Linked DNA regions of Pseudoduganella albidiflava. Each later gene encodes a partner of the first gene's protein in a complex. Links are inferred from orthologs where the notes say so. Each region holds a gene or a part of one and is shown on either strand. Other genes may lie near its edges.

Evidence for each region. Proteins that work in one complex are often made in the same cells at the same time.
Region 2: the proteins of tldD (region 1) and pmbA are in contact, whole or in part, in a solved structure (PDB 5NJ9), measured with the Escherichia coli proteins. The link is inferred for Pseudoduganella albidiflava from one-to-one orthologs.

What each region holds. Positions count from the first base shown.
Region 1 is NZ_CP036401.1:5,513,155-5,516,562, forward strand. The notes cover bases 361-3,248. They hold tldD (metalloprotease TldD), read right to left. Parts: upstream 2,591-3,248; coding sequence 1,130-2,590; downstream 361-1,129. Other genes in these bases: EYF70_RS22875 (TonB-dependent receptor plug domain-containing protein), read left to right, coding at 361-924; EYF70_RS22885 (carbon-nitrogen hydrolase family protein), read right to left, coding at 2,692-3,248. In the rest of the region: more of EYF70_RS22875, read left to right, coding at 1-360; more of EYF70_RS22885, read right to left, coding at 3,249-3,408. UniProt on the Escherichia coli protein: Metalloprotease involved in CcdA degradation. Suppresses the inhibitory activity of the carbon storage regulator (CsrA).
Region 2 is NZ_CP036401.1:389,937-393,317, forward strand. Bases 115-2,975 are described here. They hold pmbA (metalloprotease PmbA), read left to right. Parts: upstream 115-799; coding sequence 800-2,152; downstream 2,153-2,975. Other genes in these bases: yjgA (ribosome biogenesis factor YjgA), read right to left, coding at 115-708; EYF70_RS01685 (TRAP transporter substrate-binding protein), read left to right, coding at 2,236-2,975. Outside these bases: mog (molybdopterin adenylyltransferase), read right to left, coding at 1-110; more of yjgA, read right to left, coding at 91-114; more of EYF70_RS01685, read left to right, coding at 2,976-3,324.

The DNA of each region.
Region 1 (3,408 bases):
CAGGCGCTGGTGCTGCGCGGCTCGGCCAGTACCGGGTTCCGGGCACCCACGCTGTTCGAGAAGAACGCCCCGCTGTCGCGCAACGATACCAGCAACAGCTATGACGATCCGATCCTGTGCCCGGGCGGCGTGCCGCAGCCGGGCGCCAATCCGCTGCGCGACTGCGACCTGCAGCAGTTCAAGCTGCAAGGCGGCAATCCCGACCTGAAACCGGAAAAGTCGCGCACCTTCTCGGTCGGCGCCGTGTTCGAGCCGGTGCCCGCCCTCACGCTGGCGGTCGACTACTGGGACATCCACCTGCGCGACAAGATCGGTGCGCTGCCGGAACAGACCATCTTCGGCAACTTCGACCGGTACCGCGACCGCTTCCTGCGCTTCCCGGACGGCTCGCCGAACGCGATCCTGGACTTGAACGAAAACCTGGGGAAAGTGGAAACCGACGGTATCGACGTGAGCCTGACGGCGCGCACGCCGAACCAGAGCTGGGGCGGCCTGTCGTTCACGCTGGACGGCACCTGGGTGCACAGCTACCAGTACCAGAACGAGCGCGACGGCGAATTCATCGAGAACGTGGGCCGTTATGCGGACAACTACGTGGTGTTCCGCTGGCGGCACAACATGGCCGTGACCTGGCGCTCCGGCCCGTGGAGCGCCACCGTCGCCCACAACTTCAAGACGCGCTACGACGACCAGAACCTGGTCGATCCGGAGTTCGTCAACCGGGTGTCGTCGTACAGCCTGGTGAACCTGTCGGGCACGTACACGGGCTTCAAGGACATCACGCTGACGGCCGGCGTGAAGAACCTGTTCGACAAGGACCCGCCATTCTCGAACCAGGGCACGGTGTTCCAGAAGGGCTACGACCCGCGCTATACGGACCCGATCGGGCGGGCGCTGTATCTGCGGGGTTCGTACACGTTCTGACCGGACCCTGGCGCTTCATACCCCAACGGCAGAAGCCGGGGTCGGACCCGCCGGGTCTGACCCCAGGGGTTGCTTCGGGGGTACCTGCATGCATGCCGGGTCGCGGGCGAAGTCAAGAACCAGGAACCCAAAAATAGGGACTCTTCCGCATCCAACAACAAAAAAGGCGCCGGGAGGCGCCTTTTTTGTGTGGAGCGAAACGCGCTTACGCGGTACCGCCGACGGTGACGCCGTCGAGCCGCAGGGTCGGCTGGCCGACGCCCACCGGCACGCTCTGCCCTTCCTTGCCGCACACGCCCACGCCGGGGTCGAGCTTCATGTCGTTACCGATCATCGATACGCGGTTCAGCACGTCGGGGCCGTTGCCGATCAGCGTGGCGCCCTTCACCGGGTAGGTGATCTTGCCGTCTTCGATCATGTAGGCTTCGCTGGCCGAGAACACGAACTTGCCGTTCGTGATGTCGACCTGGCCGCCGCCGAAGTTCACCGCGTACAGGCCGTTCTTCACCGAAGCGAGGATTTCCGCGGGGTCCTTGTCGCCGGCCAGCATGTAGGTGTTCGTCATGCGCGGCATCGGCAGGTGCGCGAACGATTCGCGGCGGGCATTGCCCGTCACCGGCATCTTCATCAGCCGCGCGTTCAGCGTGTCCTGGATATAGCCGCGCAGGATGCCGTCCTCGATCAGCGTGGTGCACTGGGTGGGATTGCCCTCGTCGTCGATGTTCAGCGAACCGCGGCGGTCCTGCAGCGTGCCGTCGTCGACCACCGTGACGCCCTTGGCCGCGACGCGCTCGCCGATGCGGCCGGAGAAGGTGGACGAACCCTTGCGGTTGAAGTCGCCTTCCAGGCCGTGGCCGATCGCTTCGTGCAGCAGGATGCCGGGCCAGCCCGGGCCCAGCACCACGGTCATCGGGCCGGCCGGTGCCGGGCGCGAATCCAGGTTCACCAGCGCGCCTTTCACGGCATCTTCCGCATATTGCGTGAGCAGCTCGTCGGTGAAGTAGCCGTAGTCGTAGCGGCCGCCGCCACCGGACGAGCCCATCTCGCGCCGGCCATTCTGCTCGACGATGACGGTGACCGACACGCGCACCAGCGGGCGGATGTCCGCGGCCAGCACGCCGTCGCTGCGCACCACCAGCACCACGTCGTATTCACCGGCCAGGCCGGCCATCACCTGCACCACGCGGGGATCCTTGGCGCGGGCGATTTTTTCCACCCGCTCGAGCAGCTTCACCTTGGCGGCGGCGTCGAGCGACGCCAGCGGGTCGTTCGGCAGGTACAGCGAACGGCCGCCCTGCTGGGCCAGGCTGCCGGCCACCTTGATCTTGCCGGCGCCGACGCGCGCGATGGTGCGCGTGGCGGCCGCCGCGTCGAGCAGCGCCGCTTCGGAAATCTCGTCGGAGTACGAAAACGCCGTCTTCTCGCCGGACACGGCGCGCACGCCGACGCCCTGGTCGATCGAGAAGCTGCCGGTCTTGACGATGCCTTCTTCCAGGCTCCAGCCTTCGTTCTTGGTGAACTGGAAGTACAGGTCGGCGTAGTCGACCTTGTGCGTGAACATGGTGCCGAGCGTCTTGATCAGCTTGGCTTCGTCCAGGCCGAACGGGGTCAGCAGGACGTCGCGCGCGACGGCCAGCGAAGAAAGGTTCGGTTCGAATGGTTTCATGTTGAATTTCCCGAGCTATGACTGGCTGTCATTGTAGTGGATTCGTGGCACGGCCGCCGCCACCCCGCCCCCGCATGGTGTGCGCTTTACCTGCATGCGCCTTACATCGTCCTGTGCCGCAGCGCCGGCAGCTTCTGCCGCACGCTGTCGATCAGCTCGCGGTCGACCAGCCCGCCGACGACACCCTCGCCTTCCTCGATGATCGCGCGCACCTCGCCCCAGGGGTCGATCAGCTGGCTGCGGCCCCAGGTGCGGCGGCCGTTGACGTGAGTGCCGCCCTGCGCCGCCGCCAGCACGTAGCACTGGTTCTCGATGGCGCGGGCGCGCAGCAGCGTGTCCCAATGGGCCGCGCCGGTGGTGTAGGTGAACGCGGCGGGCACCACGATCAGGTCCACCGGCCCCATCGCGCGGAACAGTTCCGGGAAACGCAGGTCGTAGCAGATCGCCATGCCCACCTTGCCGGCGCCCGTCTCGACCGTGCCGACATGCTTGCCCGGCACGATGGTGCGCGCCTCGTCGTACGATTCGCTGTCGTTGGCAAAGCCGAACAGGTGGATCTTGTCGTAGCGCGACACCTGCTCGCCGGCGGGATCGAACACGAGCGTGGTGTTGAGCACCTTGCCGGCCTCGCCGCTGACGAGCGGCAGCGTGCCGCCGAACAGCCAGACGCCGTGCGTGCGCGCCAGGTCGGCCATGGTCTGCTGGATGATCCCGCTGCCGAGCTGTTCGGCCACGGCCACCTTGTCGGTATCGGTCATGCCCATGATCGGCCAGTACTCGGGCAGCACGACGAGCCCGGCTTCGTTCCCGGCGGCCTG
Region 2 (3,381 bases), 5.1 Mb from region 1 along the record:
ATGCCGGCGTCCTGGTAGACGCCGCCGCTGGCGCGGTCCGACACCGACACCAGCCCGATCACGAGCTCGGCCGGCTCCTGGCTCACCTGGTCATTCGTCCCGTTCGTCATCGTCCTCATCCTCGGCATCGGCGTCGGCATCCGCAGCCGCCTTGGCCGCGCCGCGCGTTTTCGCGTCCAGTTCCTTGAGCAGCTGGAAGATCTCGCGGTACGCCTTCGGCGGCTTGTTCTCGGCCTGTTCCTTGCGCGCATTGCGGATCAGCGCGCGCAGGTGCTGGGCATCCAGTTCCTGGTGCTCGGCCAGCAGGGTGGTCAGTGCCTGGTCGTCGGCCAGCAGCTTGTCGCGGCGGCGCTCCAGCGCATGCAGCGCGGCCGTATCGGCCTTCGACGCGCCTTTCCAGCCTTCGATGGTGCGCTGGATGATGGCCACTTCCTCTTCGGTCAGCGTGCGCATCTTCTTGCCGACGAATTGCAGCTGGCGGCGGCGGCCCTCGTGATTCTTGATGTTCTGGCATTCCAGAATGGCATCCTTCACGTCCTCCGGCATCGGCACGCGCTTCACGCGGTCGCGCGGCTGTTCCACCAGTTCGAGGCCCAGGGCTTGCAGCGCGTCGGACTGGCGTTTCATTTCGGTCTTGGAGGGACGCTCGTATTTTTCCTGGAACTCGGAGGAATCGAAGCCGACGGCCCCGCGGTTTGCATTTGGCATGATGAAAAACGCGCCACTTCAGGCGCGCCTGTAAAAACGGTAAACGGCTGCTATGATAACTGTTTTAAAGATTAGCCGACCAAAACACCCTATGAGCGAATCGCATTTCACCCACAGCCAGGACCAGTTGAAACAGATCGCGCGAGACGTATTGAGTTATGCGCGCGAGACCGGCGGCACCGATGCCGCCGTCGAGATCAGCGAAGGTAGCGGCCTGTCGGTGTCGGTTCGCAAGGGCAAGATCGAGACGATCGAGCAGAACAAGGACAAGGGCCTCGGCGTCACCGTCTTCGTCGGCCAGAAGCGCGGCAATGCATCGACGTCGGATTTTTCCACCGCATCGCTGCGCGCCACCGTCGAAGCGGCCTACAACATCGCCCGCTTCACGGCGGACGACGAAGCGGCCGGGCTGGCCGAGGAACACCTGCTCGAACGTGACCCGCGCGACCTGCAACTGTTCTACCCGTGGCCGATCAGCACCGAGGAAGCGGTGGTGCTGGCGCAGCGCGCCGAGGCCGCCGCATTCCAGGTCGACCCGCGCGTGACCAACAGCGAAGGCGCCGGCGTGCACGTGCAGCAGTCGCACTTCGTGTCGGCCAACTCGCGCGGCTTCATCGGCGGCTACCCGTATTCGCGGCACACCATCTCCGCCACGCCGATCGCCGGCAAGGGCGCCCACATGCAGCGCGACGACTGGTACAGCTCGGTGCGCGATCCGAAGAAGCTGGCCACGCCGGAAGCCATCGGCCGCTATGCCGCCGAGCGCGCGCTGGCGCGGCTGAACGCGCGCCAGATCACCACGCGCACCTGCCCGGTGCTGTTCGAGGCACCGCTGGCCGCCGGCCTGCTGGGTGCCTTCGTGCAAGCCACGTCGGGCGGCGCGCTGTACCGCAAGTCCACCTTCCTGCTCGATACGCTGGGCCAGCAGGTGTTCCCGGAACACGTGCAGGTCAGCGAAGATCCGCACGTGCCGGGCGGCATCGGTTCGGCGCCGTTCGATGAAGAGGGCGTGCGCACGCAATACCGCGATGTCGTCAAGGATGGCGTGCTGCAGGGCTATTTCCTGTCCACCTACACGGCCCGCAAGCTGGGCATGCAGACCACCGGCAACGCCGGCGGCTCGCACAACCTGTCGCTCACGTCGAACCTCACCCGGCCGGAAGACGACTTCGCCGGCATGCTGAAGAAAATGGGCACCGGCCTGCTGGTCACCGAACTGATGGGCCAGGGCACCAACTACGTGACGGGCGATTACTCGCGCGGCGCCTCCGGTTTCTGGGTCGAGAACGGCATCATCCAGTATCCGGTGGAGGAAATCACCATCGCCGGCAACATGAAGGAAATGTTCCGCCAGATCGTCGGCATCGGCAACGACGTGCTGATCCGTGGCACCAAACAGACGGGTTCCATCCTGATCGAAAAGATGGTCGTCGCCGGCAACTGAACAGTTGCCACGCCATCGGCGTTTCCCTACACTGTCCTGAGCAGTAACGTTTTTCCTACGCTATAAAAAACTCAGGAGACCGTATGGAACGTCGACGCTTCATTGCGAAGGCTGCCGCGGGCGCAGGTGCGGGCATCATCGCCGCTCCCGCCCTGGCGCAGTCCCAGCCCACCATTTCCTGGCGCCTCGCCTCCAGCTTCCCCAAGTCGCTGGACACGATCTTCGGCGCTTCGGATACCTTCACCAAGCGCATTTCCCAGCTCACCAACGGCAAGTTCACCATCCGCTCGTTCGCGGCCGGAGAAATCGTGCCGGGCCTGCAGGTGCTCGATGCCGTGCAAGCCGGCACCGTGGAGTGCGGCCACAGCGCCTCGTACTACTACTTCGGCAAGGATTCCACGTTTTCCTTCGATTGCGCGGTGCCGTTCGGCCTCACGTCGCGCCAGCACACCGCCTGGTATGACCAGGGCGGCGGCCGCGAACTGATGCGCGCGTTCTTCAAGGACTACAACATCATCAATTTCCTGGGCGGGAATTCCGGCACGCAGATGGGCGGCTGGTTCCGCAAGGAGATCAAGTCGGTGGCCGACCTGAAGGGCACCAAGATGCGCGTGGCCGGCTTTGCCGGCAAGGTGCTGGAACGGCTGGGCGTGGTGCCGCAGCAGCTGGCCGGCGGTGACATCTACCCGGCGCTCGAAAAAGGCACGATCGATGCGGCCGAATGGGTCGGCCCGTACGACGATGAAAAGCTGGGCTTCTTCAAGGTGGCGCCGTTCTACTATGCGCCCGGCTGGTGGGAGCCGTCGGCCTCGTTCACGTTCTACGTGAACATCAAGGAATGGGAAAAACTGCCCAAGGAGTACCAGGCCGCCATCGAGGTGGCCAGCTACGAGGCGCACGTGTCGATGCAGGCCGAATACGACGTGAAGAACCCCACCGCGCTGGCCCGGCTGCTGAAGAACGGCGTCAAGCTGCGTACCTATCCGCGCGATGTGATGGATGCCTGTTTCAAGACTTCCACCGCCGTGATGGAAGAGGAAGCCTCGAAGAACGCCAAGTTCCGCAAGATCTACGACCCGTGGAAAAGATTCCGCCAGGACCAGAACCAGTGGGCCTCGGTGGCCGAGGCGCCGATCCAGAATTACCTGATCAATGCGGGGCGCGGAAAATAATATCCAGATAGAAAAATAAGATACTCCGAGGTTATATGAAGCCGGCGTGGTCGACCA